Regions from separate parts of the Sphingosinicella xenopeptidilytica genome, predicted to be linked through region 3. Evidence: predicted binding sites of a transcription regulator. Region 3 holds the regulator's gene; each other region holds the start of a gene.
The links. The regulator LexA, encoded in region 3, represses DNA repair genes until DNA is damaged. The targets are predictions, from matches to a motif close to GTTCCNCNCTTGTTCT.
Positions count from the first base shown of each region.

Region 1: the regulator LexA is predicted to act here: its motif matches at 5,506-5,521, upstream of ACFQ00_RS01310 (MmcB family DNA repair protein).
Region 2: the regulator LexA is predicted to act here: its motif matches at 4,442-4,457, upstream of ACFQ00_RS00980 (ImuA family protein).

Region 1 is NZ_JBHTIK010000001.1:243,653-254,038, forward strand. Features, by position in the region: gene ACFQ00_RS01275 (transglycosylase domain-containing protein) at 1-682, shown strand, start outside; gene ACFQ00_RS01280 (M48 family metallopeptidase) at 659-1,402, opposite strand; gene ACFQ00_RS01285 (YcgN family cysteine cluster protein) at 1,399-1,842, opposite strand; gene ACFQ00_RS01290 (SCO family protein) at 1,830-2,462, opposite strand; gene ACFQ00_RS01295 (ankyrin repeat domain-containing protein) at 2,524-3,156, shown strand; gene ACFQ00_RS01300 (ActS/PrrB/RegB family redox-sensitive histidine kinase) at 3,168-4,457, shown strand; gene ACFQ00_RS01305 (ActR/PrrA/RegA family redox response regulator transcription factor) at 4,454-5,014, shown strand; gene ACFQ00_RS01310 (MmcB family DNA repair protein) at 5,011-5,490, opposite strand; gene ACFQ00_RS01315 (cell wall hydrolase) at 5,675-6,349, opposite strand; gene ACFQ00_RS01320 (DUF1491 family protein) at 6,513-6,836, opposite strand; gene ACFQ00_RS01325 (PilZ domain-containing protein) at 6,846-7,214, opposite strand; gene ptsN (PTS IIA-like nitrogen regulatory protein PtsN) at 7,211-7,669, opposite strand; gene hpf (ribosome hibernation-promoting factor, HPF/YfiA family) at 7,721-8,305, opposite strand; gene dnaQ (DNA polymerase III subunit epsilon) at 8,411-9,097, opposite strand; partial or broken gene coaE (dephospho-CoA kinase) at 9,127-9,705, opposite strand; gene ACFQ00_RS01350 (shikimate dehydrogenase family protein) at 9,702-10,386, opposite strand, start outside.
Region 2 is NZ_JBHTIK010000001.1:181,199-191,584, forward strand. Features, by position in the region: gene ACFQ00_RS00970 (error-prone DNA polymerase) at 1-2,269, opposite strand, end outside; gene ACFQ00_RS00975 (Y-family DNA polymerase) at 2,266-3,774, opposite strand; gene ACFQ00_RS00980 (ImuA family protein) at 3,674-4,438, opposite strand; gene ACFQ00_RS00985 (autotransporter outer membrane beta-barrel domain-containing protein) at 4,628-7,639, shown strand; gene ACFQ00_RS00990 (SdpI family protein) at 7,694-8,350, opposite strand; gene ACFQ00_RS00995 (ArsR/SmtB family transcription factor) at 8,332-8,631, opposite strand; gene ACFQ00_RS01000 (YbaN family protein) at 8,769-9,158, shown strand; gene mdoH (glucans biosynthesis glucosyltransferase MdoH) at 9,109-10,386, opposite strand, start outside.
Region 3 is NZ_JBHTIK010000015.1:105,436-115,821, forward strand. Features, by position in the region: gene ACFQ00_RS17270 (ComEC/Rec2 family competence protein) at 1-1,300, shown strand, start outside; gene ACFQ00_RS17275 (metal/formaldehyde-sensitive transcriptional repressor) at 1,317-1,598, shown strand; gene dmeF (CDF family Co(II)/Ni(II) efflux transporter DmeF) at 1,612-2,541, shown strand; gene lexA (transcriptional repressor LexA) at 2,545-3,204, opposite strand; gene ACFQ00_RS17290 (molybdopterin molybdotransferase MoeA) at 3,279-4,469, opposite strand; gene moaC (cyclic pyranopterin monophosphate synthase MoaC) at 4,463-4,939, opposite strand; gene trpC (indole-3-glycerol phosphate synthase TrpC) at 4,943-5,737, opposite strand; gene trpD (anthranilate phosphoribosyltransferase) at 5,734-6,723, opposite strand; gene ACFQ00_RS17310 (anthranilate synthase component II) at 6,720-7,313, opposite strand; gene trpE (anthranilate synthase component I) at 7,353-8,861, opposite strand; gene ACFQ00_RS17320 (SurA N-terminal domain-containing protein) at 8,872-10,386, opposite strand, start outside.

The sequences.
Region 1 (10,386 bases), on a different contig from region 3:
GGTCCGCCTGATCGATATGACGTCCGCCTACGCCGCCGTGGCGCGCGGCGGCATCGAGGTGCGGCCCTATGCCGTCACCACGATCGAGACCGCGCGCGGCCGCAAGCTTTATGAGCGCCAGGCGGAAAACCCGCGCGTGCTCGTCGCGCCGTGGGTCGCCGCGAACATGACCAACCTGCTGCAGGCGGCGGTCGAGACCGGCACCGGACGCCAGGCGCAGATCGGGCGGCCGCTCGCGGGCAAGACCGGCACGACCAGCTCCAACAAGGACGGCTATTTCGTGGGCTTCACCGGCGATCTCACCGCCGGCGTCTGGATGGGCCGCGACGACAACAAGCGCGTCGGCGGCCTGCAGGGCGGCACGGCGCCCGCGCGCGCCTTCGCAGCGTTCATGCGCGTCGCGACGAAGGGAATGCCGATCGTCGAGCTGAACAGCAACATCCAGATCGACGACACGCTGAGCGAGCCCGATGCGGAGGTTTATGGCCTGGACGGCACGGTCGCGGGCTATCCGGATGAATATTACCGTGGCGGTCCCGATTATCAGGGCGCGATCGAGGTGCCGGTGGACGGCGAGGGCAACCCGCTGCCGCGGGTGCACCGGCCGGGAGCACTCGACAATGCGTGGCTGGAAGAGGCCGCGCCGCCCGTGGAGCCTTCAGCGGCGCCCGATCCAATGTAACGCGGCGCCGTGTGCGGCGAGCCAACGCGTCGATTTGCGCGCGGTGGCACCCGAGAGGCGGCTGCACAAAGCGTGGAATTCCGGCCCGTGATTGTGATGGACGATGTGCGCAACCTCGTGCGCGGCGACCGCGCGGCGCACGTATTCCGGCGCCATCACCAACCGCCAGCTGAACGCGAGTGCGCCGCGGCTGCTGCAGCTGCCCCAGCGGCCGGTGGTGTCGCCGAGCCGGACCGGCGGCGGCGGCAGCCCGATCTCGGCGGCAAGCGCGGTGCAATCCTCGGTGAGCAGCCGCTGCGCCTCGCGCCGCAGCCAGGTTTCAACGCGTCGCGGCAGTGCGTCCGCAGGGCCGCCGATGTGGAGCACATCGCCCTCCAGCCGGGCCGTGCGCGGCAGATCCGCGCGCCATTCGATCCTGATCTCGGTATCGCCGAAAGGGATATCGGCCCCGGGCGCGAACGGGCGCGGCGTCGGCCATTTCCGCGTGCACGCCGCGATCCACGGCTTCTGCGTTTCGAGGAACGCGGCGGCGCGCCGGTGCGAAACACCATTCGGCAGCGTGAGGCCGATGCAGCCGAGCGCGGCATCGGCGCGCAGCGTCATGCGCCGTGCGCGCGTGCTGACGCGCACGCGGAGCGGCACGATGCGGCCATCGACATCGAGCACGTCGGGGAGAACCGGTTTGCGCGAAAGCGTGCGCCGCAGGAACGCGAGGCTCACAGCTCGCGGTCCAGCATATGGTGTTCGAGCGGTCCGGCATCGTCTTCCGAAACCGTCCAGCCGCTGACCGATTCGCCGGCACGCTTCACGCTTTCCGGGTCTCCCGTGATGAGCGGGTGCCATTGGGGCAGTGGCTCGCCGCGATCGAGCAGGCGGTAGGCGCAGGTGGAGGGGAGCCAATCGATGCTGCGCACCTTCGCCGGCGTCAAACGGACGCAGTCTGGAATGTGCGCGCGGCGGTTGCGATAATCGGAGCAGCGCCCCGTGCGGCGATCGAGCAGGCGACAGGCGACGTTGGTGGCGACGAGCTCGCCCGTCTCCTCATCCTCGAGCTTGTGCAGGCAGCATTTGCCGCAGCCGTCGCAGAGCGCTTCCCACTCGGCGCGCGACATCTCTTCAAGCCGCCTGGTTTCCCAGAAGCGGTCCGTCAGCCCACCCATTTCGCAAGGCCCGCGGCGATCGCCGCCGCATCATCCGCACGTTCGAAATACATGACGGGCTTTCCGTCCGGGTCCATCAGGTAGATGAAGGCGCTGTGATCCATCAGGTAGTTCTGCGGATCGGTGCCCTCGCCCTTCGCGGCATAGACGCGGTAGGCGCGCTTTGCCGTATCGATCTCCGCCTGCGTTCCCGTGAGGCCGGTCAGGCGCGGGTGGAATGCCGCCACGAAATCCTTGAGCACGGCGGATGTGTCGCGCGCCGGATCGACGGTGATGAACACCGGCTGCACGCGCGCACCGGCGGCGGGGTCCGCCGCCTCGAACGCCTTCAGGCCCTGCGCCATGCGCTGCACGTCCACCGGGCACACGTCCGGGCAGAAGCTGTAGCCGAAATAGACGAGGCGGTAGTTGCCCTTCAGGCTGTCGTTCGTAACGCGCTTGCCGTTCTGGTCGGTGAGCGCGAAGTCGCCGCCGATGGGCGCACCGGCGAGCGGCGGCTCCTCCATACCCCGTGCAGCCGGCTTCGGCGCGGCGAGCCAGATGAACGCCGCGACAAACGCGACGGCGGCCGCGAGCAGCAGCGCGATGCGAAGAAAGGAGAGGCGACGCGGTTGTTTCATATTCAGCTTGTCCGGCCTATAGACCAGCTTTGCCCCCGGGGACAAATCGGATCCGCGCCACATGCCCAGCCTGCGTAATCTTGCCGCCCTTCTCATGACGTTCGCCGCGCTGTCGCTCGCCGCGCCCGCCGCCGCGCAATTCTCGGATCGCTACAACTTCTTCAAGGCGGTGAAGGACGGCGACGTGCTGAAGGTGAAGTCGCTGATCGACCAGCCCGGATCGACGCTGATCGACATGCGCGACAACGATACCGGCGAGATGGCGCTGCACATGGTGACGAAGCGCCGCGACGTGCCATGGATGAACTTCCTGATCGCGAACGGCGCCAGCGTGAACGTGCGCGACAAGGACGGTAACACACCGCTCCATGTCGCATCGCAGCTCGGCTTCATCGACGGCATCCAGACGCTCGTGCGCCGCAAGGCCGATGTGAACGCGGCGAACGGCCGGGGCGAGAGCCCGCTCGTCGTTGCCGTGCAGCAGAGGAACGCCATGGTCGTACGCGAGCTGCTGAACGCGGGCGCGAACCCCGATCTTGCCGACCATGTCGCCGGCATGTCCGCGCGCGAGTATGCCGAGCGCGACCGCCGCGCCGCCGCGATCGTGCGCATGTTCAAGGACAACGACAACAAGGCGAAGGCCGACGAGGCGAAGCCGACGACCGTGCTGCCGCTGCCGAACCCGGGCAACTGACGGGCCGCGGCGTGCCGCAGCCGCAATCACTCCAGCAGGCGCCGCTGCCGACGGCGCTCGGCACCGCCGGTGTCCGTGTCCGCACGCTCGTCACGATCCGCTGGATGGCGATCGCCGGCCAGTCGATCGCCTTCCTCGTCGTGCACCTGCTGCTCGGCTTCCAGGTGCCGCTTGCGGCGGCGGGTGCAGCGATCCTCGCTTCCGCGCTGCTCAACATCGGGCTTTCGACGCTCTACGCGCCGACCGCACGTCTTGTCGGTGTCGAGGCGCTGCTGCACCTCGCGTTCGACCTCCTGCAACTCGGCGTTCTTCTCTATCTGACGGGCGGGCTCGCCAATCCGTTCAGTGTGCTGCTCGTCGCACCAGTGACGATTTCCGCGACGCTGCTCAGCGCGCGCGCCACGGTCGCGCTGATCCTGATCGCGATGGCGATCCTCGGCGTGCTCTGGCAGTGGTCGCTGCCGCTGCCGTGGGCGGGGCCACCGCCAGTGCTGCCGCCGATCTACGTGCTCGCCAGCCTCGTCGCGCTCGGTTTCACCGTCGTCTTCCTCGCCATCTATGTGCTCCGCGTCTCGCTCGACGCGCGGCGCTGGCAGCAGGCGCTCGTCATCACGCAGGCGGTGCTGGAGCGTGAGACGAAGATGTCGGCGCTCGGCGCGCTCGCCGCGGCGTCGGCGCATGAACTCGGCGGACCGCTCGGCACGATCAGTCTCGTCGCGCGCGATCTCGCCGAGACACTCGAAGGCGATCCCGATTTCGGAGAGGACGTCGCGCTGCTCGACCGGGAGGCCAAGCGTTGCCGCGAGATCATGACCGATCTCGCCCGCCGCGCCGAAGTGGATGCGCCGTTCCCGCACGTGCCGCTGCGCGTGCTGCTGCACGAGGTGGCGCAGCCCTTCGAGGCGAGCGGCAAGCGCGTGCATGTCGATGCCCCCGCCACAGTCGTGGCGCGCACGCCCGAGCTGCTGCACGGACTCGTCAACCTCGTCGACAATGCCGTTCGCCATGCGGTACGCGAGGTGCGGATCGCGGCCATTACCGACGCTGAAAACGTGACGCTGCAGATCACCGACGACGGCGCGGGTTTTCCGACCGAACTCCTGCCGCATCTCGGCGAGCCCTATCTCGGCCCATCGCGCTCGGCGCGCGGCGGCACCGGGCTCGGCATCTTCATCGCCACGACGCTGATCGAACGCACCGGCGGCGCGCTGACGTTCCGAAATGCCGCAGGGGGCGGTGCGGTAGTCGAAATCGTCTGGCCGATCGCCTATATCGCGGCAGGAACGGAAGGACAGGCATGACCACCGAAACCGAAACCGGCGCTTCGCCCTCTGCTGATCGTACGCTGCTGCTCGTCGACGATGACAACGCCTTTCGCCAGCGGCTTGGCCTGACGCTCGAGCGTCGCGGCTATACCGTCGCGGCCGCCTCCAGCGTCGCAGAGGCGCGCGGGATCGCTGCCGAGCTGAAACCGGCTTACGCGGTGCTCGACATGCGGCTTGGTGACGGCAACGGGCTCGATCTTGTCGGGGAGCTGCGCGCGCTCCGGCCCGGCATCCGCATCGTGATGCTCACGGGCTATGGCAACCTCGCCACCGCCGTCGCCGCGGTGAAGGCGGGTGCGGTCGATTATTTGCCCAAGCCCGCCGACCCGGACGCGATTCTGAACGCGCTGCTCGCCCCCGGCGAAGCAAAGCCCGCGCCGCCCGAGGAGCCGATGTCCGCCGACCGCGTGAAGTGGGAGCATATCCAGCGCGTCTACGAGCTGTGCGACCGCAACGTTTCGGAAACTGCGCGGCGTCTGAAGATGCACCGGCGGACGCTGCAGCGTATCCTGTCGAAACGCTCGCCGCGTTAAGAAAGCTCGCCGAAAAACGGGTCTTCGGCCCGCTGGAAACGGCTTGCCGCGAGGCGGCCGAAGCGCAGGATTTCGGTACGTCGCCTTGCAGCGGGCAGCGGGCTTGTCGGTGCCATGCGCAGGATCGCCGCATCGAAGCGGTCTGCGACGATCACGCCGCTGATCTCCGGCCGGAACGCGGGCTCATCGAGAATCGCCGCCGGAATGTGCGGCGGCACCGCCCAGAAGAAACGGTCGCAGAAATCGAGATAATCGGGCCACTTCATGTCGCCGCGCAGATCGGCGAGCGACACCTTCACCTCGCAGATCACGATCTCGCCCTTGGCGTCGATCGCATAGACGTCAGCACGGCGGCCGTTGCGCAGCGGCACTTCGGCGAGCGCGGCAAGGCCGAGATGATGGAACATGCGCGTGACCCCCCGCACGACGTCGCACGCCACCATCGGCGATTCGGCGGAGAGTGCAGCGGGACTCATCCGCCGCACTCTAGCAGAACAGGACGGGAACGAAAGTGGCCTCGGACTGATCGACATTCAGAAGATGACGTGGCGAAAATGGTGGATTTCTGTGACCCGGAGCGCAGCGCACTAAAGGTGCGTGAGCACCGGAAGCTCAGAAAGCCGCCATTTGCAGACCGTCAGGGCTGAATGTCGATCAGTCCTAGCGGTAGAAGATATGTCCGCCGATGCGCCGCGTCTGTTCCTTCACGCGGCGCCAGCCCGGCTTCACGTAGGTTGCGTGGAAGAACGTCGCCTTATCGGTCACGTCCTGCCAGCCTTCGCCGACCGCAATAATCGCGATCGCTTCGGCGCGCTTCCATGCCGCGCCCTTCACGGTGGGAACATCGGGTTTGCCATCGAAGGTGAAGGAAAACTGCCCGCTCTGGTAGACGACGGCGCAGATATCATCGGGCCAGCGATCATTCTCCGCACGGTTCAAGATGACCTGCGCGACGGCAAGCTGGCCTTCGAGCGATTCGCCCCGCGCCTCGTAGTAGATCGCGCTCGCAAGACAGCGCATGTCGTCATCGAGTTCGCTGCGGGGCATATCGGCGACATCGCCGACGAGCGCGGCAAGATCGATTGCGGGTGCGGGTTCATCGGAGATGGAGAGGCCAACGCGTGGGGTCTGATCGATATCGAGTTCGTTTTCGATGGGGATCGGCGAGAACGGAAGGCCCTGTTGAGCGGCAGCCGGCACGTTGAGCACGATCGCGCCGGGTTCGAGGTTGCTGACGATATGATCGCCCGCTACCGGGGCCGCACTCGGCCATACCATCGCGATCATCGCCGCGCAGAACGCGACGAGGCTGATGCCCCGTATGGATTTCGACATGGAAGGGTCCGCTCGTTGTCCGGGGCTGCCCAAGGGGGCAAACGGGGCCGAAAATCAGGCCGCCAGCGCCGGGAGTTCAACATCAGCACCGGCCCAGAAGGCTTGGTGCATAATCATTTCGCGGTGCGGATTGCCTCTCGAACAGTCGAGAGTCAAGAAATTGTTAATCTTTGTCGACAAAACGCCCTGGATTCTCGATATCCAGTTCGACGATCCACAGATCGGGATCGAATTTCCTGCGCTTTTCGAGCGCTTCTTGTGCAGTGGGATCGCGCTCTTCGCGATTCTCGAAGATCGGCTGCCACGAGACCTTGCCGTCTCCCATATTCACGCGGGAAAGCGCCGTTATCGTGCCCGAAGATTCGCGCAGGAGGAGCAGAACGGCGCCCGAATCAGGCTCGCCCTTGGCAATGATGGTGGCGAAGCCGCCCGCAGCCTCGACCCGGCGGCGAAGCGCGCCGACCCATATGTCTGTCTTGATTCGCACCTGCGCCAATCAGGCGCTGGCGGCGGCGGCGTGTCCGGGCTGATCGGGCTTGGCATCGAGCAACCCGAGCATCCGCGCCTTATCACCCAGCCGCTGCAGCCCGCCCGAATCGCCATCAACGAAGACGAGACCCATCAGCCCCTGATCCGCCCACGCGACAAGGCACGGAAACGTGCCGTATTTGGGGAGAAACAGGTGAAGCGCGGTACCCTTTGCCAGCATCTGCTTGCAGGCGATGCGCGCGCCGCTCGTGGAGATATCGCGCACGATGCATCCATACTGCCGGTCGATCAGGCGAATTTCGCCCTTGAACACGACCTGACGGCGGCCCGCGAGACGCGCCGCTTTGCCTTCAGCCTGGGTGACTTCGATGCTCATGCTGCTTCGCTATGCCCGACTCCGCTTAAAAGCGCGTAAAGAGCATCACTATTGTTTGTGCCGCGCAGCTTGTCGACGAGGCGGCGATCCCGGAACATGCGGCTGATCTGCGCCAGCGCCTTCAGATGATCGGCGCCGGCATCCTCGGGCGCGAGCAGCATGAAGACGAGATCGACGGGCTGGCGGTCGATCGCATCGAAATCGATCGGCGGATCGAGCTTCGCGAACAGGCCCTGCACGGTCTTGAGTTCGGGAAGCCGCGCGTGCGGCACCGCAACGCCGCCGCCGAGCCCGGTGGAGCCGAGTCGTTCGCGTTCGAGCAGCACCTCCATGATCCGCGCCTCGGGCACGCTCACGACGGGCGCGGCAAGCGCGGCAAGCTGCTGGAGCAGGGCCTTCTTGCTGCCGGCACGGAGTCCTGTGTGGACCGTTCGCGGTGTGACGAGATCGAACATGGCTGAGCTTATACCCCAAACCGTCTGGAAGGGCCGTTAACGCGCCGCCGCTCAGGCGGCGGGCGGTTCGACCCAGCCGATGTGCCCATCCTCGCGGCGGTACACCATGTTGTAGGCGCCCGTCCGGCTGTTGCGGAACATCAGCGCACCGGTGTGCCGAAGGTCGAGCATCATCACGGCGTCGGAGACGCTCGCATCGGGAATGTCGACGCGGGTCTCGGCGACGATGAGCGGGTTGTCGGCGCTCTCGCCGGCCTCTTCCACCTCCTCGTCGGCGGCGCGCAGCACGCGGTATTCGGCGTCGAAGGCAATGTCCTTCACGCCGTTCAGCCGGTGGTGATCCTCAAGCCGGCGCTTGTAGCGGCGGATCTGCTTGTCGATTTTTTCGGCCGCGCCGTCGAAGCCGAGCTGCGCCGTGTGCGTCGACCGATCCGACGCCTTCAGCACAAGGCCCTGCGTCAGCTGCATCAGGATATCGCAGACGAAGCCGGCGTCGTGCGGACCGGGCTTCAGCGTGACGTTCGCGCCGGTGGCGCGCACGCCATACTTCTGCACCATCGCGCCCAGCGCGGTTTCGATATGCGTCGTGAGCGAAGCACCGACGTCGATCTGCTGACCGGAAACGCGGATATCCATTTCGGCCCATCCTTTCTTCTTGGCCTCGCCCGCCGGTTTGCCGGGCGATGGCGGTAAACTCTTCTCAGATGCCCCTCTCGGCGCATCCAACCCCAACACGAAAACTCAACCCGTGCCCGACTGCTCCCACAGCGGATTTTTCAGCAGCTTGAGGAAGGCAGCGTGCCGCGCCAGCTCTTCAGGCGTCGCGGCGTGCGGGCGGGGCGCCACGTAGCTGCGTTCGACGCGGATCGCAACCGTTTCCTCGTGCGCGGCGGCCTGACCAAGCGACATGCCGATCTGCCGGCCGCCCATGAGTTCGACATAAACGCGCGAAAGCAGCTGCGCATCGAGCAGCGCGCCGTGCTTGTCGCGCGCGGTGAGATCGATGCTGAACCGCGTGCAGAGCGCATCGAGCGAATGCTTGGCGCCGGGGAACTTCTTGCGCGCCATGACGAGCGTATCGCCCACGCGCTCGATCGGTATCTGATCGTGGCCGCAGTTGCGCAGTTCCCAGTTGATGAAGCGACGGTCGAACTCGGCGTTATGCGCGATGAGCCGCGCATCGCCGATGAATGCCACGAATTCGGCAGCAATCGCCGCGAACGCCGGCTTGTCGGCGAGGAACCTGTCGGAAAGTCCGTGCACCGCCTCGGCCTCGGCGGGCATCGGGCGGCACGGGTTTATGTACGCGTGGAACGTGCGGCCCGTTTCGATGCGGCCGACGAGTTCGACGCAGCCGATCTCGCAGATGCGATGCCCGTCCGACGGGTCGAGACCCGTCGTCTCGGTGTCGAAGATGACCTCACGCATGACTTGCAATATCGGACTCCATGACGCCGGAGACAAGAGACGAGATGACGGATTTCGGCGCGCGTTTCGCGCAGGCTCTGCCCCGTGTCGATCACGAAATCGGCGCGGCGGCGCTTTTCCCGGTCGCGCATCTGGGTGGCGAGGATCGCCGCGAACTTTTCATGGCTCATGCCCGGCCGCGCGAGCACGCGGCGGCGCTGCACGTGCGCGGGCGCGGACACCACAATGGTCGCGTCGACATGCGCATGACCGCCGCCTTCGAAAAGGAGGGGAATATCGAGCGCGACGAGCGCCGCGCGGTTTTGCCGCGCCTCGGCCAGAAACGCCTGCTGCGCCTGACGCACCAAGGGATGCACGATTTTTTCGAGGCGGCGGCGGGCTTCGGTGTTGCCGAATACGGCGGCACCGAGTTTCGGGCGGTCGACGCCCTTGGGGCCGGTCGTGCCCGGGAACGCCGCCTCGATCGGCGCGAGCGCCGCGCCGCCGGGGCCCTGCAGCCGGTGCACCTCGGCATCCGCATCGAATACGGGAACGCCCGCGCGCCGCAGCATCGCCGCGACGGTCGACTTGCCCATGCCGATCGAACCGGTGAGACCGAGGATGATCATTGCGTGAGCAGGGCCTTCAGTTCGTCCTCGCAGCCTTCGGGCGGCGGCGCTCCGAAGAACAGCGAAAAGGCGATCGCGGCCTGGCCGATCAGCATTTCCAGTCCGTCCACGGTTTCGAGGCCCTGAGCCGCCGCTGCTTTCAGAAGTCCGGTTTCAAGCGGGGCGTAGACGATGTCGTAGACGACCGCGTCGTCGGGGAGCGGCGAGAGGTCGAGATCGAGCGGCGGCTGTCCGGCCATGCCGAGCGCACTCGCGTTCACCAGCAGCGCCGCTTCGGGAAGCGGGGCATCGAGCGGCTTCGCCGACCCCTTGAGGCCGAACGCGGCGAGCAGTCCCATCGCTTTCAGCGGGCTGCGGTTCAGCACCGTCACCGGGCCGACATTCGCTTTCGACAAGGCGAATAATACAGCCCGCGCGCCGCCGCCCGCGCCGACAACAGCAACCGGCCGGCCTTCGAGATCGAGGCCCGCAATAGGTGCGAAGAACCCGCCCGCATCGGTGTTCGTGCCGAACAATGTGCCGTTCCCGGCACGCGCAATCGTGTTCATCGCACCGATGCTTTCGCGGACGCCGCCCGGATCGGCGACATGGTCCATTACCGCGATCTTGTGGGGAATCGTGACGTTGCAGCCGCGCCAGTCCGGGTCATCGCGGCGGCTTTCGATATAGGCCGCGAGGTCT
Region 2 (10,386 bases), on a different contig from region 3:
CGCAGGTGAACACCGCCGGGTGATGGCATTTGATCCACGCCGAGACGTAGACGAGCTTCGCGAAGGATTGGGCATGGCTTTCGGGAAAACCATAGCTGCCGAAACCCTCGATCTGCTTGAAACAGCGTTCGGCGAAGTCCTGCGTGTAGCCGCGTGACGTCATGCCGCCGATCATCTTTTCGCGGAAATGATGGATGGTGCCGACGTTGCGGAATGTCGCCATCGCGCGGCGCAGACCGTTCGCCTCGTCGGACGTGAAATCGGCGGCGACGATGGCGAGCTTCATCGCCTGCTCCTGAAACAGCGGCACGCCGAAGGTCTTTTCGAGCACGTCTTTCAGCTCATCGGGATCGTGTGGCGGCGCGGGCGAAGGCAGGTCGATCCTCTCCTCGCCGTTTCGCCGCCGCAGATAGGGATGCACCATGTCGCCCTCGATCGGACCGGGGCGGACGATCGCGACCTGGATGACCAGATCGTAGAATTTTCGGGGCCTGAGACGCGGCAGCATGTTGATCTGCGCGCGGCTTTCCACCTGGAACACACCGATGCTGTCGCCCTTGCAGAGCATGTCGTAGGTGGCGGAATCTTCACCCGGAATCGTATCGAGCTTCCAGTCGCCGAGACCGTGTACGCGCATCAGATCGAAACTCTTGCGGATGCAGGTGAGCATCCCGAGCGCGAGAACATCGACCTTCATCAGGCCGAGCGCATCGATATCGTCCTTGTCCCATTCGATGAAGGTGCGGTCCTCCATCGCGGCGTTGTGGATCGGCACCATCTCGTCGAGGCGGCCTTCGGTGAGCACGTAGCCGCCGACATGCTGCGAGAGATGGCGCGGGAATTCGAGGAGCTGGCCGACGAGATCGCGGAGCCGCGCGATCTCCGGGTTGTCGCCATCGAACCCTGCCTCTTCGTAGCGGCGGTCTTCCATGCTGCCGTAGCTGCCCCAGACGCTGGACGAGAGCCGCGCCGTCACATCCTCGCTGATGCCGAGCGCCTTGCCGACCTCACGCAGCGCACTGCGCGCACGGTAGTGGATGACGGTAGCGGTGATTGCAGCCCGGTGGTGACCGTAACGTTTGTAAACGTACTGCATCACCTCTTCGCGCCGTTCGTGCTCGAAATCGACGTCGATGTCGGGCGGTTCGCCGCGTTCCTCCGAAAGGAAGCGCGAGAAGAGCAGGTTTTCCTTCACCGGATCGACTGCAGTGACGCCGAGCAGAAAACAGACGAGCGAATTCGCCGCAGAGCCGCGGCCCTGACAGAGGATCGGCGGCTTCTGCGAGCGCGCGAAGTTCACGATGTCGTGAACGGTGAGGAAGTAATAGGCGTAATTGCGTTTGCGGATGAGACCGAATTCCTCATCAAGGATCGCCTGCATCTTGGGCGAGATCCCATCCGGATGCTTCGCGTGCGCGGCCGTCATCACCAGATGCTCGAGCCAGTCCTGCGGGGTCCAGCCTTCGGGGACGGGTTCGTGCGGGTATTCGTATTTCAGTTCTTCGAGCGAAAACCGGATGCGCTCCAGAAGCCGCACGCTTTCCGCGACCGCCTCCGGGCAATCGCGGAACAGGCGCGCCATTTCGGCGGGCGGCTTCAGATGGCGCTCGGCATTGGCAGCGAGGCGGCGACCGGCGGCGTGGATGGTCGTTTTCTCGCGGATGCAGGTGAGGATGTCGTGCAGCGGACGCGCGGCGGGGGTGGCGTAGAGCGCATCGTTGGTGGCGAGGAGCGGCACGCCGGTGCGCGCTGCGAGCGCCATCAATCGGGCGAGATGGCGGCGGTCGCTTCCTGCGCGCGGCATCGCGGCGCCGAGCCAGACATTGCCGGGCGACGCGGTTTCGATCTGGCGGAGTGCGAGCTCGTGCGTGTCGTCCGCCATCACGATGAAGAGCAGATCCTCGCGATGATCGAGGAGATCGCGCAGGGTGAGGATGCAATCGCCCTTCTCAGCGCGGCGGTTGCCGAGCGTCAGCAGGCGCGTGAGGCGCCCCCAGCCATGGCGGGTTTCGGGATAGGCAACGATGTCGGGTGTGCCGTCCGCGAAGACGAGGCGCGCGCCGACCGCGAGCCTGAACGGCGTTTCCGCACCGGCATCTTTCAGTGACGCCCACGCGCGCACCACCCCGGCGACGCTGTTGCGATCCGCGATGCCGATGCCGGCATGTCCGAGCGATATCGCCGCCGCCACCATCTCCGCCGGGTGCGAGGCGCCGCGCAGGAAGGAGTAGTTGGTCGCGGCGACCAGCTCGGCAAAAGCTGCGCTCATGCGAACAGGCCGTGCAGATACCAGCGCGGGTTCGTCTCTTCGCGGCCATAGAGGCCGTGACGGAAGATCCACAGGCGGCGGCCGCTTTCGTCTTCGACACGGTAGTAATCGCGCGTGAGGCCGGGCCTGCGCCACCATTCGGCTGCAATGCGCTCCGGCCCTTCGGCGCGCACGATGGTGAGGACCGCGCCGCCAAGCCGAAAGCGCCGGGGCGGCCCATCGGGCACATCCGCGACGACATTCGAAAGCGGACGGGGCGGGTGAATGAGTGCGAGCGGACGCAAGGGGGGCTCGCCCGAAGACGGAACTGGCCAATCTCCGGAAGGGCTGCCGGAGCGGAGCCGGGCGGCACGTTCCGGGATGTGGCTCTCCCGCGGATGAAAGCGCAGCAAACGCTCCGGCCCCAGCCGCGCGGCGAGGCGATCGACGAGCGCATCAAGCGCAGGGCCGGGCGGCGGCGCACGGTCGAGATCGGGCTGGCCGGGAGAAAGCGCCTCCGTGACCGGCACGGCGAGGCATACGGCATCGAAACCGAAGCCGGGGTCGAGCGGGTCTTCGAGGCGCGCGAGGCTGTGCGTGAACAGCGTGACGACCGGCGTGGGATGGCGGACGGGGGTGCTGGTCTGGACGGAGACCGTCTGTTCCTTGCCGTCGGCGCGGAAGAACACCGCCTCGAAACGGCGCCCGCCCTCCCCGCGCGCCTCCAGCATCCGGCACGCCTCAGCGAGCAGATCGGCAAGCACGCCGAGCACATAATCGGTGCGTGCGACCGGCTCCGCGAAGCGGCGCTCGACCTCGACCGGCGGCAGCACGCGGCGCGGCACGAAAGGGCTTTCCGCATCGCCGACCATGCGGCGCACCGCCGTCGCCGCCTGCGCCCCGAAACGCGTGGCGAGCCCAGCGAGCGGACGGCAGGCGATATCCCCCACGGTATGGAGCCCGGCGCGACGTAGCGCCGTCTCGCGCTCCTCCCCCAGACGCAGCGCCGCAACCGGAAGCGCCGCGACGGACGCCGCCCCGAACTGCGCGAGCGCCCGCGCCGCATCGGGCGTGTCCGCGAAGGCGGTGCGCACGGTAAAGCCGTGACGCCTGAGCCGCAGGCGCGCAGCGCGCACCAGGCCGTCCTCCCCACCGAAGAGATGCGCGGCGCCAGCGATATCGAGGATGAGCGTGTCCGGCAGATCCGGCGCCACCATCGGTGTGTAGCGGATGCAGATGTCCGCGAGCCGTTCGAGCAGGCGCCGGTCGGCTTCCGGATCGTGGTCCGCAACCAGAAGCGCCGACACGCGCGCACGCGCATCGGCGAGCGGCAGGCCGGGGAGGAGCCCGAGCGCTTCGGCATGACGATCCGTGGCGGCGAGGCGCAGCGCGCCCTTCACCGGCTCGGCGATGACGAGCGGGCGTTCAGGCGACCCTGTGCGCCCGGCGCGCGCCAGCCGCTCCGCGGGGAGCCACGGGAACCACAGCGCCAGATAGCGGCGCTTCACGAAAGACACGTGCGTCACGATCCCACTCCACGCGCCAGCCGGAGCCGGCGGGACCGGCGCGGCGGCGCAGCAATTCCACAGCGAACACCGGATGACCCGGCGCATCCGCCGCCAGTGCCCGAGACGGTGCCGCCTCAATGCGCCAGCGGGTTTCCGCCGCGCTCGGCGCGGGCTCGGCATCGAGCCGCAGCAGAAACAGCGGCACACCCGACGCTTCGGCCGCGAGCGTGAGCCTGCGCGTGCCGGTGAGCCCGAACAGGCGCGTACGGCCCACGCTTTCCGCGATCACAGCGCCGAGGGCGACGACGCGCAGTGCATCCACCGCTGCCGACAGCAGCGCCGCCTCATCCGGCGCCTGCGCGACGATGCACGCAGCCGGATCGATGCCGAGCTCCGCGAGCCCCGGCCCGTAAAGCGGCGCCCGGCGCGCGGCCGCATCCGTCCGCAGCCAGACGACCGGTGCCGCTGCCGCCGCCGAAAACGCCATCAGCGCCGCGAACCCAGCGGCCGCGCCACTGCCACCATCTCCGAACACTTCATGCAGCCGACCGCGCACCACGCCAGCCGCATCGAGGCCCGCATGTCCTGTAACGATGCCCGCACCCCGGCCGTGCGCGCCCCGACCTTCCATCTCGGCAACGATGCCGCGCAGATCGGCGAGAGAGGTCGGCGAATCGGACATATTGTTCTCTATTTGTTCTAGTATCGCTTCCCGTCACCGAGAGAGTCAAGGCCACGTGCGTCAGCGCGGATCGGCGGGATCGTATCCGAAATGGATTATAGTAAATCTCTTTTTAATCATCGCGACTTAACCGCTGCAGGGTGACATTTTCGTCCGTCTGATGAGAGGATCAGAATAACAATGAGAGTCATGAAATCTGCTGCCCTGTCGCGCAAGGCCACCCTGTATTCGGGTGCTGCGCTCGCCCTACTGGCCGCTTCGCCCGCACTCGCCGCGTCGCTGGTGCTGACCGGCGACTACATCCAGATCGGCATCAACGACAACGGCACACTCGGCTATTCGGGAAACACCTCGCCGGGCATTCTTTATGACGGCACGGGCACGGGCACGTTCAATCCCGCCTACGATTATCTGACGCCGGGTTCGCCCTTTGAAGGCTTCGTCGTCAGCGGCACGGGCGGTTCGGCCTTCACGCTCATCAACAACAACGACGGCATATTCGACATCACCGGCGGTACGCTCACCGACTACAGCGGCGTCGCCTTCAACGGTGCGACCTATGAGCAGCGCGCGGTATGGACGGGAACGGCCGGCGGCCTGTTCACGATCACCAACGACTATTATTTCGACGAGGACGAACAGCAGCTGAAGATCCGTACCACGATCACTGCTCTCAGCGACCTCACGGACATCACCTTCTCGCGCCAGCTCGATCCCGATGCGGTCGCAGCGCCGGGAGATTCGAGCGCCACCAACAACTTCCGTGGGACCGGATCGGTTTCCGCGAACGACCTCGTCTATGCCGAGGCGCTGGTTTCGAAGTACGTGATCGGCCTCTACACCAACAGCAGTTACACGCACAATTCGGCCGTTACCTGGTGGACGACGGATACCGCGTCCTATCTCAGCGGTACGGACGTCGGCGACGGCGACAATACCATCGGTCTCGGGTTCGACCTCGGCGACCTTTTGACCGGCGGCACGATCACCTTCGATTATTCCTACATCTTCGGCACCGACATCAGTTCCGCGATCAGCCAGAACATCACCGGCACCAGCACGACGACCGACCTCGTCAACGGCGACGTCAATCCCGTGCTCGATGGCGGCACGCTGCTCGTGGATGCGCCGGGAAGCTACAGCGCAAATCTCAGCATCACCGACAATGACGGCACGATCGACACCGACGGCAACAACGCCGCCTTCACGGGTGTCATCTCCGGTTCGGGCGGGCTCACCAAGGATGGCGCGGGGACGCTCGTTCTCACGGGCGCCAATACCTATTCGGGCGGCACCACGGTCAGCGAGGGCACGCTCGTCGGCACCACGACAAGCCTGCAGGGCGACATCGTGAACAACGCCGCGCTTGTCTTCGATCAGGCGACGAACGGCACGTTTGCCGACGACATCTCCGGCTCGGGCAGCCTTACCAAGGATGGCACCGGAACGCTCACGCTGACCGGCGCGAACAGCTATGCCGGCGGCACCACCATCACGGGCGGGACGCTCGTCGGCAGCACCGCGAGCCTGCAAGGCGGCATCGTGAACAACGCCGCGCTCGTCTTCGACCAAGCGACGAACGGTACGTTCGCAGGCGTTATTTCAGGGAACGGCGCTCTCACCAAATCGGGTGCGGGCACGCTGAACCTGACAGGAACCAGCACCTTCAGCGGTACGACAACGGTCGGCGCCGGCCGCCTTGCGGTCAACGGCTCCCTCGCCGCGTCCGACGTTGACGTGCGGAACGGGGCCAGCATCGGCGGCAACGGCACCGTCGGCGGGCTCATCGTGCGCACCGGCGCGACCGCAGCGCCGGGCAATTCGATCGGCGAGCTGACTTCGGCGACCTTTGTGATCTTCGAAGCCGGCTCCACCTACGAGGTGGAAGTCGATGCCGCCGGCAATACCGACCTGATCGTGGCCACCAGCACGGCGACGATCGAGGGCGGCACCATCGCGGTGCTGGCGGAAGACGGCGACTACCTGCCGCAGACGCACTATGAGATCGTGACGGCAGGCGCCGGCGTGACCGGCACGTTCGAGGACGTGACGAGCAACCTCGCCTTCCTGACGCCGACGCTGAGCTATGGCCCGAACGCCGTCACGCTCACGCTCACGCGCAACGACATCACGTTTGCGGCAGCGGGCACGACGCCGAACCAGATCGCCACGGGCAGCGCCATCGACAGCGCGTTCAGCCCCGCAAGCGCCGTTTACACCGCGCTTGTCGGCGCCTCGACGGCCGAAGCCGGTCGCGGCCTCGATGCCTTCTCGGGCGAAATCCACGCATCGAGCCTTTCGATCGCATCCGAAGGCGCGGCGCAGCTTCGCCGCTCGCTGCTCGGCCGTTCGCAGGGTGCTGCGGCGACCACCGAAGGCCGCAATATCGTGCTGTGGTCCGAAGCCGGCGGTAACTGGATCAACCGCGACGGCAACGGCAACGCGGCCGATGTGAACAGCTCCGGCTATTCACTGCTGCTCGGCATCGAAGCCAATGTCGGCGACACCGTGAAGATCGGTATCGCGGGCGGCACGACGGAAGCGGACGTGACACTGAGCGCGCGCGGATCGAAGGCGGAGACGCAAAGCCTCTACGGCGCGGTCTACGGCAGCGCCGCCTTCGGCGCGCTGACGCTGCGCGCCGGCGCCAGCTATGCCGACCTCGACACCGATACGACGCGCAACGTCGACTTCCGCAGCTTCAGCGAGGAGCTGACGGCGAGCTACGGCGGATCGGCCGTGCAGCTGTTCGGCGAGATCGGCTACACGCTGCCGCTCGGCAAGGGTTCGGTGGAGCCGTTTGCAGGCATCAACGGCTTGTGGCTGAAGGACAAGGACTTCGCCGAAACCGGCGGCACCGCCGCGCTTGAAGGCGATGGACGCCGCCGCAGCTACAGCTGGTCCTCGCTCGGTCTACGCGCAACGATCGGCGGCGCGCAGGCGCCCGTCGTCGGCCGCGTGCAGATCGGCTGGGAACATGCGCTCGGCGATGTCGACGTGACTTCGGATCTGCAGTTCGCCGCAGGCGGCACCGCCTTCCGCATCGAAGGCACGCCGCTTTCAAAGGACAGCGTGCAGGCCGAAGCGGGCCTCGACTGGCGCGCGGCCCCGGGCCTCACGCTCAGCACGCGCTACACCGGTAACCTCGGCGATCACGGCCAGGACCACGGCGTCCGCGCGACAGTCGCCATCAAGCTCTGACGAAACGCAAGGGGAGGCCGACGACACACGTCGGCCTCCCCTTATCTTTTTCCGTCAGCGCCCCGTGCGGCGGTGCCAGAGGAGCCAGGAGTAGAAGACGGGCGGGAGCGTGCTGACGAGGAGCGCGCCTATGACCAGCGCGCCACGTACCTCGGGGGTGAGCGGAAGCAGCCCCGCGAGAAGCAGCGCCAGGCCGCCTGCCATCGTGGTCCACGCGCCGAAGCGATGCGTGGCGATCCAGTTGTCCGTATCAAGGAGCGCCCAAGGCGTGCGGATGCCCACGAAGAAGCCGGGGCGCGATTTCGGCAGGACGTTTCCAACGTAAATCAGCAGCAGGCCCACACCCACGAGCGGCAGCATGATCGGTATAGTCCAGCCGAACGCCGGGGCGGCGACCAGAAGCTCCACCATGATCATGATGCCCAGAATGCCGATCCACCCCGCGCGATAAAGCGCGGCGCTGCCTTCCATGCGATTCTGCAGAGGTTCGAGGCGCGGCAGGACGGCAAAGACCAGCGACAGCACGGCGCACAGCACCACCGGCGCGAACAGCGCGAACGCCGCATCGCCATGCCGATCCGCCTCTCCGGCGAGGTTCCAGTGCATGGGAAGCTGCGTGCCTTCGGGCAGCAGCGCGAGCGCGATTGTCGCAATCGCGGCAAGGGCCGCCACGGTGATCCACGAGATGACGATCAGTGCGTGCTCGCGCATTCCGCTGTTTCCTTCTCCGCTTCGCCCACGCCAAGCCGACCCATGAAGGCCATCACGACCTCTTCGACCGCCGACAGGTTGAGCGTGTAGATGATGCTGCCGCCGCGGTTTTCGCCCTGAATCAGCCCCGCCGATTTCAGCTTCGCGAAGTGCGCGGACATCGTGGGCTTCGAAACGGGAAACGCATCGGCAAGCGCCCCGGCGGACTTGCCGCCTTCCTTCAGCATCTCGAGCACCTGTCGGCGGATCGGATGCGCCAATGCGTCGAAAACCGCGTTCACGACCCCTCATTTGTCTATTAGCGAAATGACTAAATCATAAACTGGACCGCCCGGTCAACCCTAGACCCGCGATCATGCCGCGAATGATTGGCGATAGCGTATCGACGAAGGCCGCGCGCGGGGCCATAAACCGGGGCATGACTCACCACCTCTACCTTGCGCTCGGCTTCCTGTCGCTGGCGCTCGGCATCATCGGGGCGTTCCTGCCGCTGCTTCCCACGACGATCTTCATCATCATCGCGGCTTATTTCTTCGGGCGGTCTTCAGAGCGGCTGGAGGCGAAAATCCTGGCGCATCCGAAGCTGGGCCCGCCGGTGATCGCGTGGCGGCGTGAAGGCGCGATCAGTACGCGCGCCAAGATCGCGGCGTGCACGGGCATGGCCTTCGGATACGCGGTTTTCCACCTGACCGGGAACCCTTCGCCGCTGTGGCGCGGGCTGGCGGCAGCGGGGCTGCTCGCCTCTGCGCTCTTCGTGGTTACGCGGCCAAGGCCGACGGTGGAACGCGAAACGGAACAAGCGCGCTAGTCGACGCGGCGAGCACGGGCCTGTCGGCAACACCGAACAGCGCGGGCAAGGCGGACTGGCGGGCGGTGAGCATCTCGAGCCACGGGCTGAGCACGAGGCCGATGGCAACGGGCAGCAGCCATAGCGACGATCCCATACCGGCCGCCGCGAACGCCAGCATGGCGGCGCCGAGCAGCACATGCGGGCGATAGTGGCGCAATGCGTCGCCGAAGGCGATGCCGTCCGTCTCGCGGCGCTGGGGCGACCAGCCGCTGCTGCGGCCCATCAGAATATCGGCAAGGTTCAGCGTCTGCGTGAACATCATCAGCGGGGCGACGAGCGCCGAGAGCGGCACATCGACGAGGATGCCCATCGCGATCCGCCGCACGCCGCCGAGCGCGGCGCGGCGTCGGCGATCGATCAGTGTCCAGACGAGGCCAAGCAGCTTGGGACCGAACAGCAGCGCGAACGTGAAGCCGAGCAGCCAGGGTGCGGGCGCGACGCCCGCACCCTGTGTTAAATGGTGCACGATGCCCGCGACGATGAGCAGCAGCCACAGCGGCGAGGTGAAGTACGCCGAACCACCCATCAAGAGCTGCAGCCGGTTCACCCAGTGGAAGCCGCGGCTGCCGAGGACGCGCAGGTGCTGCAGATTGCCCTGACACCAGCGCCGGTCACGCTTCGCGAAATCGACGATGCTGGGCGGGAACTCCTCTGTGCTGCCGGGCGCGGCGACCATGTGCACCGCCCAGCCGCGGCGGCGGAGCAGCGCTGCCTCGACCATGTCGTGGCTCATGATCGCGCCGCCGAACGGCGCGGCGCCGGGAAGCGCGGCGAGGCCGCAGCTTTCGGCGAAGGCGCGTGTGCGCAGAATCGCGTTGTGACCCCAGAAGGTCGCCTCGCTGCCCGACCACCAGATCATGCCCGCCGTCGCCACCGGGCCGTAAAGACGCCCCGAGAACTGCTGCCAGCGCGCGAAGAGCGTGCGGGCATTGACGACATCCGGCACGGTCTGGATGAGGCCGACGCCGGGGTTCGCATCCAGCGTCGCGGCCATGCGCGCCATCGTGCGCCCGTCCATCAGGCTGTCGGCATCGAGCACGAGCATGTAATCGTAGGCGCCGCCGAACCGGCGCACCCAATCGGCGATGTTGCCGGGTTTGCGCTCGATATTCGCCTCGCGGCGGCGATAGTAGAGGCGCGGGGCGAGCGTGGGGCGGAGCGACAGGAAGGCGGCATATTCGGCGCG
Region 3 (10,386 bases):
GGGCGGCGTGCTGTGGGGCACGCGCCGCCTGCTCGCGCAGAGCGAACGCCTCGCGCTCGGCACAGACATCAAGCTGATCGCCGCGCTCGCCGCCGCCGCCGCAGGCATCGGTTACACGCTGATCGCGGGCGCGGAGGTGCCGACTGTGCGCTCGTGCATTGCCGTGCTCATCGTGCTCGTCGGGCTCGCGCTGGGGCGGGAAGCGATCTCGCTGCGCCTCGTCGCCGCGGGCGCGTTCTTCATCCTGCTCGTACGCCCCGATTTCCTGCTCGGCCCAAGCTTCCAGCTCAGCTTTGCCGCCGTCACCGCGATCGTCGCGCTTTATGAATCGCCGCTCGCGCGACGCTTCAATGCGGGAAAGGAGGCGGGCCGCACAGCACGCATGTGGCACGGCATTCTCGCGCTCCTTGCCACCGGTATCGCCGCCGAGTTCGCGCTCGCGCCCATCGCCTTCTTCCATTTCAATCAAATGGGGCTCTATGGCGTCGCCGCGAACCTCGTGGCGATTCCCTACACCAGCTTCGTGATCCTGCCGCTGCTCGGCCTGTCGGTGTTTCTCGGCGCGGTCGGGCTCGCCGCGCCCATAGATTGGCTGCTCGGCCATGCGCTCCACCTCCTCATCCGCATCGCGGAGATCACAGGGGCAATGCCCGGCGCCGTCTCCCGGCTCCCCGCCGCGCCAGACTGGGCATTCGCCGTGTTGATGCTCGGCGGCGTCTGGTTCTGCCTCTGGCAGACGCGCCGTCGGTGGCTCGCGCTGTTACCGCTTGCGATCGGCACTGTGGGCATGGCGACGGCGCAGCCGCCCGACCTCATCGTCGACGGGGAGGGCAAGCACCTCGCCGTGATACGGGATGGAAAGGTCGCGCTCCTGCGCACACGCGCCGGAGATTACGTGCGCTCGATGTGGGCGGACGCGGCGGGAGAAGCCGCGAGCAGCAATCTCGAAACACTGCCGGACGCGCGCTGCACGACCGATGCCTGCACCGCCCGTGTCATGGCGGGCGACCGTGCATGGACGCTGCTCGCCACGCGTTCCGGCCTTCTCATCGATCGCGCCGCATTCGAACCCGCCTGTGCCGCCGCCGACATCGTCGTCAGCGACCGCCGCCTGCCATATTGGTGTGCGCCGCGCTGGCTGAAGCTCGACCGCGCAAAGCTCGCAGAAACCGGCGCGCTGTCGATCTGGCTCGAAGGGCCGCGTATCCGCAGTGTCGCCGCGGAGGACGGTGCGCATCCCTGGGCGCGGCACAGCCTGGCGCCGGAAAGCAGGAGCATGTTGCGCCACGTGCCAATATAGGATACCCCCCTATGGTATGGCACATCTTCAGGAAACCGAACGCAAGGATCGCCTTGTTGCCCGTATCCGCCGCATCGCCGGTCAGGTCGCTGCAATCGAGCGGGCGATCACCAGCGAAGCGCCGTGCAGCGAAACGCTGCATCTCGCCGCCGCCGTACGCGGCGCCGTGGCTGGGCTCATGGATGAACTCGTTGAGGATCACCTGCGCGCGCACGTCGCCGCGCCGGGGCTGAGCGATGCCGAACGCACGGCGGGGGCGGACGAACTCGCCACAGTGCTCAAACGGCACATGCGCTGAGCAGGAGGCGGAATTGAACGGTTTTCACGGTGCGGCCGATGGCAGCCATTCCCATGATTTTCTGGGCGCGGGCCATGACGCGAACGCGCGGCGAACGCGCTGGGTGGTGCTGCTGACGGCACTGATGATGGTCGGCGAGATCATCGCCGGCTATGCGACGGGTTCGATGGCGCTGCTCGCGGACGGGTTCCACATGGCGACGCACGCAGGCGCGCTCGGCATCGCCGCCGTTGCCTATGCGTACGCGCGACGCAATGTCGGTAATCCCCGCTATTCGTTCGGCACCGGCAAGGTCGGCGACCTCGCGGGCTTCGCCTCGGCACTGGTGCTGGGGGTGATCGCGCTCGGCATCGCAGTCGAGTCTGCGCTCCGGCTCGCCAGCCCGGTCACGGTCGCGTTCGGGGATGCGACACTCGTTGCCGTCATCGGTCTTGCCGTCAACCTCGTCAGTGCGGCGCTGCTGTCGGGTGGCCACCATCATGGACACGGGCATGGCCATGACCATGACCATGACCATCATCATGATCATCACGGCCATCACCACGACGATAACAATCTGCGCGCCGCCTATCTGCACGTGCTTGCCGATGCGCTGACGTCGGTGCTTGCAATCGCTGCGCTGCTTGCGGGCCGATACGGCGGCTGGGTCTGGCTCGATCCGGCCATGGGCATCGTGGGCGCCATCGTCATCGCGCGCTGGTCATGGTCGTTGATGCGCGACACCTCAGCGGTGCTGCTCGATGCCGCCGATCCGCATCTCGTCGCGGAAATCCGCGAATGCGTGGAAACGGGGGATGCCCGCATCCGCGATCTTCACGTCTGGCAGGTCGGCCCCGGTGTTCACGCCGCGATCGTTTCCGTAACTGGCATCCCGGCCGAAACCGCCCGCGAGCGCCTGCACCCGGTGCACGAACTCGCGCACCTCACGGTCGAGGCGCGGTAAACCTCAGTTGTATCGGCGCAGCAGCCCTACGAGTTTGCCCTGCACGCGTACGCGGTTCGGCGCATAGCGCTGCGCGGTGTAGGCGCTGTTCGCGGGGTCGAGGCGGATTTCGCCCTTGTCGCGGCGGAGGTACTTGAGCGTCGCCTCGTCTTCATCGACCAGCGCCACGACGATCTCGCCGTCGCGTGCCGTGTCGCATTTCTGGACGAGCGCATAATCGCCGTCGAGGATGCCCGCCTCGATCATGGAGTCGCCGGAAACCTCCAGCGCGAAATGATCGCCCGCACCGCCGAGGAGCGCGGCGGGCACGGAAAGCGTACGATCGCTTTGCAGCGCTTCGATCGGCATACCCGCGGCGATTTTTCCATGCAGCGGAAGCTCGATGACGTCATCGTTCGCCGCCGCGATGATCGGCGTCTGCCGGGCAGGGGCCTTCGCCGTCGTGCCGGTTTCGGGGAGGCGCAGCACTTCGAGTGCGCGTGCGCGGTTCGCCAGGCGTCGGATGAACTGCCGCTCCTCGAGCGCGTTCACCAGCCGGTGCACGCCGGACTTCGACTTGAGGTCGAGCGCTTCCTTCATTTCCTCGAATGAGGGTGAGACACCGCCGGCCTGCAGCCGATCGTTGATGAACATCAGCAGTTCGTGTTGCTTGCGTGTCAGCATGTCCGGTCCGCCCTTCCGTGTTTCGCGACTCGTTCCACAAGATGTTCCGCTTTTCGTGAACGAATGGAGAACATTTAGGGGGTGACGAAAATCCTGTCAAGCGCGAGCACGGGAACATCAGCCCCTGCTGCCGTTGCGGGAGCGCCCACGGGGCGGATGATGAGCGCGTTCGCACCGGCGAGCACGCCCAGCATGGAGGAATCCTGCGCATCGAACGCGCGCACGCCGTCCGCCGTCAGCCGCGCGCGCAGGTGATCGCGGCGGTTGCCGTTCGCGGGCAGGGGGGCGAGCAGCCGCGCCGTAATCGTCGGGTCGGTGTTCGTGCGTCCCGCCATGCGCGCGAGCATCGGCAGCGCGAACAGCACGGCGCAGACGAGGGCGGAGACCGGGTTTCCCGGCAGCCCGAGCACGCGCGCACGCCCAAGCGACCCGGCGATCAGCGGCTTGCCCGGCTTGATCGCGACTTTCCAGAAATCGAGCGCCGCGCCAGCGTCTTGCAGAGCCGCCTGCACCAGATCGTGGTCGCCGACCGAGGCGCCGCCAATGGTGACGACGAGGTCGGCATCGCTTGCGGCCTTCAGCCCCTTGCCGATGGCGTCAAGATTGTCGGGGAAGATGCCGAGGTCGCAGGCTTCCGCGCCCGCGGCGCGAAACAACGCCGCAAGCATCACGCCGTTCGAGCTGACGATCTGGTCCGCTTGCGGTGTCTCGCCGGGCGGCACCAACTCGTCTCCTGTGGCGATGACCGCGACGCGCGGGCGCCGTACCGCAAGGCTGCCGTGCCCGGATGCGGCGGCAAGACCGAGATGCTGCGGGCTAAGCCGCGTTCCCGCCGCGATCAGCCGTTCGCCCGCGCTGAAATCCTTGCCCGCCTTGCGGACGTGCGCGCCCGTGTGTGGCGGGCCTTCGCCCGTCAGTGTCAGCAGATCGCCTTCGCGGCACACCTCTTCCTGCACGATCACCGTGTCGGCGCCTTCGGGCAAGGGCGCGCCCGTGAAGATCCGGGCTGTTTCGCCCGCGCGAACCTTTCCGGCAAAGCCACGGCCTGCCGCGCTTTCACCGACGACACGCCAAGGTCCCGGCATATCGGCCCAGCGGACTGCGTAGCCGTCCATCGCGGAGGCCGGGAAGGGCGGCTGCGTCAACCGCGCGGCGAGGTCTCCGGCAAGCGTCAGGCTCGCAGCCTCGGCGAGCGGAAGGTCTACGGGAGGAACCGGCCCGCAGGCCGCGAGCAGCCGCGCTAGCGCTTCCTCGTAGCTCAGCATCCGCTGGGGGCGATCCAGTCGCCAGACTTGCCGCCGGTCTTCTTCAGCAGGCGCACGCCCGAGATGACCATCGCCTTGTCCACGGCTTTCACCATGTCGTAGATCGTCAGCAGCGCAACGGAAGCCGCTGTCATCGCTTCCATTTCAACGCCCGTGCCCCACGTCGTCGAGGCTGTCGCCTCCACGCGCACACCGTCGTCCTCCAGCCCAAAATCCACAGCGACGCTGGTGAGCGGCAGCGGGTGGCAGAGCGGAATGAGGTCGGCGGTCTTTTTCGCGGCCGTTATGCCCGCGATGCGCGCCACGGCGAGCACGTCGCCCTTCGCCGCGCTGGCGTCGCGGACGGCCGTGAGCGCCTCGGCGGACATGGTGATGCGGCCTTCGGCGATCGCTGTGCGCGCCGTCACCGCCTTGCCCGAGATATCGACCATGCGGGCCTTGCCGGCCTCGTCGAGGTGAGTGAGCGCCATGAATCAGCCCTCCAGCAGCCGCTTCGTCGCAGCGGTGACGTCATCCTGCGCCATCAGCGATTCCCCGACAAGGAAGCTGTTGATCCCGAAGCCCGCCAGCCGGTTGAGGTCCGCACGCGTCCGCAGCCCGCTTTCGCCGACAAGCGTATAGTCCGCCGGCACACCGCCTGCGAGCGCGGCCGATGTCTCAATATCGACATGCAATGTCTTGAGATTGCGATTGTTCACGCCCAGAAGCCGGGATTTCAGGTGCGCGAGCGCCGTGTTCTGCTCATCCGCATCATGCACCTCGACAAGAACATCCATCCCCCAGCCGAACGCCGTGGCCTCCAGTTCCTGCGCCAGCCCGATATCGATCGCCGCCACGATGATGAGGATCGCATCCGCCCCGATCGCCCGCGCTTCCACGACCTGATAGGGATCGACCATGAAGTCCTTGCGCAGCACCGGCAACGGCACGGCGCCGCGCGCCGCGATCAGCTTGTCATCACTGCCCTGGAACCAGTGCTCCTCGGTGAGCACCGAGAGGCACGAAGCCCCGCCCGCGCGGTAGGCGCGCGCCAGCGCCGGCGGGTCGAAGTCCGCGCGGATCAGGCCCTTGCTCGGCGATGCTTTCTTGATCTCGGCGATCAGGCCGAAGCGGCCCTCCTGTTTCGCCGTATCGAGCGCCGCCTTGAAGCCGCGCGGGGCATCCGCGATGCGCGCCGCCGCCTCGATCTCCCCGATCGGCCGCGCACTTTTCCGCGCCGCGATGACACCGCGCTTGTGGTCGCAGATTTCCGCCAGCACGTCGCTCATCGAAAGGCCTTCCAGCGTTCGAGCAGCGCCCGTGCGCGCCCGTCGTCGAGCGCCGCCGCCGCCATCGCCGCACCAGCGGCCCAATCCTCCGCCTTGCCCGCGACGATCAGAGCGCCCGCGGCGTTCAGGCAGACGATGTCGCGGTAGCCGCCACGTTCGCCTTCCAGAAGTCGCAGCATCGCCGACGCGTTCTCCTCGGGCGTACCGCCCCGGATCGCTTGCGGTTCGTGCCGCGCGAGTCCCGCTGTTTCGGGCGACACCTCTTCGGTTTCGAGGCGCCCCGCGATCAGGCGCGTGCAGGCCGTCGGGCCGGTGACGGTCAGTTCGTCGAGCCCGTCGCTGCCGTGCACCACCATGGCCGCGTCGGCGCCAAGCCTCTGCAGCGCCCCGGCGATGGAGAGGAGCCATTGCTCCCCCGGCACGCCGACGAGTTGCCGCTTCACCCCCGCAGGGTTCGCGAGCGGCCCGATCATGTTGAAGATCGTCCGCCGTCCGATTGCACGCCGCACGCCCGCGACGCGCGCCATCACCGGATGGTGTTTCGCGGCGAACAGAAAGCCGATGCCGATCTCGGCGAGCGATCGCTCCACCGTGTCGGAGGCAAGATCGAGGTCGAGCCCAAGCGCGGACAGCACGTCCGCAGCGCCGGATTTCGAAGACGCCGCGCGGTTGCCGTGCTTGGCGACCGGCACGCCGCACGACGCGACGACGATGGCGACCGCGGTCGAGATGTTGAGCGTATGCGCGCCGTCGCCGCCCGTGCCGCACACATCGATGGCGCCTTCGGGCGCCGCCACAGGGCGCATACGGCTTCGGAGGACGCTTGCCGCCGCGACGATCTCGTCGACGGTCTCGCCGCGCTCGGCAAGGCCGGTCAGGAAGCGGGCGATCTCCGCGTCCTCGACATCGGCATTCAGGATGGCATCGAATGCCGCGCGCGCCTCCGCCTCGCCAAGCGGCGTTCCGGTGGCGGGCAGGTGTCTCACTGGGCGATAACGCGCGGCCGCGGGGTCATCCCGGCGATCCGCAGGAAATTGGCGAGCATGTCGTGGCCATGTTCGGTCGCGATGCTCTCCGGGTGGAACTGCACGCTGTGGATCGGCAGGCTTGCATGGCGGAAGCCCATCACCGCCTCATCGTCCGACCACGCATTCACGATCAGGCTCTCGGGAATGTCCTCCACGATCAGCGAATGATAGCGCGTCGCGGTGAACGGCGAGGGGATGCCCGCGAAGAGCCCGGTGCCGTCGTGGCTGACGGGCGAGGTCTTGCCGTGCATCAGGTGCCCGCGCACCACCTTGCCGCCGAAATGCTGGCCGATCGCCTGATGGCCGAGGCAGACGCCGAGCAGCGGTTTTCCGGCATCGGCGCAGGCCGCGACCATGTCGAGGCTGATCCCGGCCTCGTTCGGTGTGCAGGGGCCGGGCGATATCAGGAACGCGCTCGCCCCGCTCGAAAGCGCCTGCCCGGCGGAGATCGCATCGTTGCGCACGACCTCCACTTCTGCGCCCAGCTCCATCAGGTAGTGGACGAGGTTCCAGGTGAAACTGTCGTAATTGTCGATGACGAGGATCATGGCGCGACCGCCCTAATCAAGGGAGCGGGGGAGGGCAAGTTATTGCCCGTATCCCGACTCTCCGGCGCGGGTGATGGCGTCGCGCGCGGCGGCGATCAGCGCGCCCGATTTGGCCTCGCACTCCCGCTGCTCGTAAGCGGGGGTTGAGTCCGCGACGATGCCCGCGCCCGCCTGGATGTGCATGGTGCCGTCCTTCACGACCGCCGTACGCAGCACGATGCAGCTATCCATCGATCCGTCGGGCGAGAAGTAACCGACGCCGCCCGCATAGGCGCCGCGCTTTTCGCCCTCCAGCTCAGCGATGATCTGCATGGCGCGAACCTTGGGCGCGCCCGAGACCGTACCCGCCGGGAAGCCCGCCATCAGCGCGTCGATGGCGTCCTTGTCCTTGGCGAGGTCGCCGCGCACGTTGGAAACGATGTGCATCACGTGGCTGTAGAACTCGACCGTGTTGCGCTCCGTCACCGAAACGCTGCCTTCCGACGCCACGCGGCCGACATCGTTGCGGCCGAGGTCGAGCAGCATCAGGTGCTCGGCGAGTTCCTTGGGGTCGGCGAGCAGGCTGTCGCGGTTCGCGGCGTCCTCCACAGCGTTCGCGCCGCGCGGGCGGGTGCCCGCGATCGGGCGCACCGTCACTTCACCTTCGCGCACGCGCACAAGGATTTCGGGGCTGGAGCCGATCAGCGCGAAACCCGGCAGGTCGAGCATGTAGAGGAACGGCGAGGGATTGATGCGCCGCAGCGAGCGGTAGAGGCTGAACGGCGGCAGCGCGAACGGGATCGAGAAGCGCTGCGCCAGCACCACCTGAAAGATGTCGCCCGCAACGATATAGTCCTGCGCGCGCTGCACCATTTCGGCATAGCGCGTCGGGTCAGTGTGGTGCGTCACATCGGCAGCGGCGGGCAGGGCGGTTTCGCGGGCAGTCTGCGGCAATGCGCCCGCAAGCCGTGCCTCTGCGGTCTCGATCCGTTCGATCGCCGCTGCAAGTGCCTCGCTTGCCGAAAGGGCGTTCGGGAACACCGGCGCGGCGATGAAAAGCTCGTCCTTCAGCCGGTCGAACGCCATCAGCAGCGATGGGCGCACGAACAGCATGTCGGGAAGTCCGAGCGGATCATTCTCCGGCGTCGGCACCGGTTCAACGAGCCCGATCGTCTCATAGCCCATGTAGCCGACAAGACAGGCGAAGGCCGGCGGCAAATCCGCCGGCAAGTCCATCCGGCACCCGGCGACGAGATCGCGCAGCGCATCGAGCGGCGCGGCGTCCACGGGCGTGAATGCATCGGGCGTGGAGGCGAAGCGGGCGTTGACCTCCGCCTGCCGACCGCGAACCCGGAACACAAGATCGGGCGCGAAGCCGAGCAGCGAATAGCGCCCGCGCACCGTTCCACCTTCCACGGATTCGAGCACGAACGCGCCCGATCCCGCCTTGCCGAGCTTGAGCATCGCGGAAACCGGGGTCTCCGTATCGGCGATGCGCCGCGTCCAGACGAGTTGCGGTCTTCCGGCCTCGTAAACCCGCGCGAAGTCCGCGGCTTCAGGATGGATCATCGGGCGCCGATCAATCGGGCTGGTCGGCGGTGCCCAGATAGCGCTGCTTCAGGCGTTCGAGGGCTTTGTCGTTCCGCTTGACGCCGACATTGGACATGATCGCAGCCACGAAATTCTGGGCATACTCGTTCGTCGCGGCGGTCTGCATCTGCGAACGCATCTGGTCGAGGAAGGCGGGCGCTTCTGCGAGGTTGCCCGGCTTCACATCGGCCACGTGCACGACGAACCAGGCGCCGTTGCGCGGCTGTGCGAGCGCCCGCGCATCGCCCTTGGCAAGCGCGAAGCCAAGGCTGATCGGCGGCGGCACAGGCTCGCGGCGTGCCGCGATCTCGATACGGCGTGCGGTGAAGCTCTGCGCGGGCGGCAGCTTGTTTTCCGCGAGCAGTGCGGCGAGCGGCTTCCCGGCCTTGAGGCCCGCGACGATCTTGTCGGCAACCGCCTTCGCGGCAGCCATCCGGCGCTCGAAGGTGAGCGCGGCGGTGATCTGCGGCTTGATCTCGGCGAGCGGCACCGGCGTCGGCGGCACGACCTCTTCCACGTCCATGAGCGCGTGCAGCGTCTCGGAAACGTCCTCGACCGTCGGCTCGTCGTTCTCTTCCGTGGCGAACGCGCGCTCGATGAGCGGGCGGATGCGCTGGTCGAGCTGCAGGCCGGATTCGCCGAGCGTCAGCCCCTCGCTCGTCACCGGCGGAATGCGGACCACGGTGAGGCCGAGATCTTTCGCCGCTTCCGCGACGCTGGCGCCTTCCGCAAGCGCGTCGTCAGCCTTCTCGACGATATCGGCGACAGCGTTCGCAGCGAGTTCGGTCTCCACCGCAGGGCGGATTTCGTCCTTCACTTCAGCGAGCGTGCGCGCGGGCTTCGTCACGACGGCATCGACATGCACGACATGCCAGCCGAATTCGCTTTGCACCGGTCCGGCGACCTTGCCGGATGCAGCCTTGAACGCAGCGTCCGCCACGGCGTCCGCGGTCTGGTCGGCAAGCGCACTCTTCGAAAGCGTGCCGAGTTCAATGTCGGTTTCGCCGTAGCCCGCCACATCCTTCGCGACAGCGGCGAAGTCTTCACCGGCATTCACGCGCTTTGCGATCGTGTCGGCCTGGGCCTTGTCCTGCACCACCACTTGACGCAGCGTCCGTGTCTCGCTCGCGGCGAATTCGCTGGCGTGGCGCTTGTAGTAGTCGGCGAGCGCGGCGTCGGTCACCTTCACCGTCTTCGCGATCTCGGCGCTGTCGATCAGCGCGTAGGTGATGCGGCGGCGTTCCGGCACCGTGTAGTTGGCGATGTTCTTTTTGTAGAAGGCTTCAAGATCCGCGTCGCTGAGCGTCGGGACGGGGAAGGACTGCGCCGGGATCGCGCCGAGTTCGAGCGTGCGCTGCTCGAGCTGGAGCGCCGTAAAGGGCTCGGCGAGCTTGCGCGGCGTCATCGGGATCGAATCGACGAGGCCAAGCAACTGGCGGCGCACGACGTCGCCGCCGATTTCGCGGCGCACCATGTCTTCGGTCAGCCCCTGAGTGCCGATCGC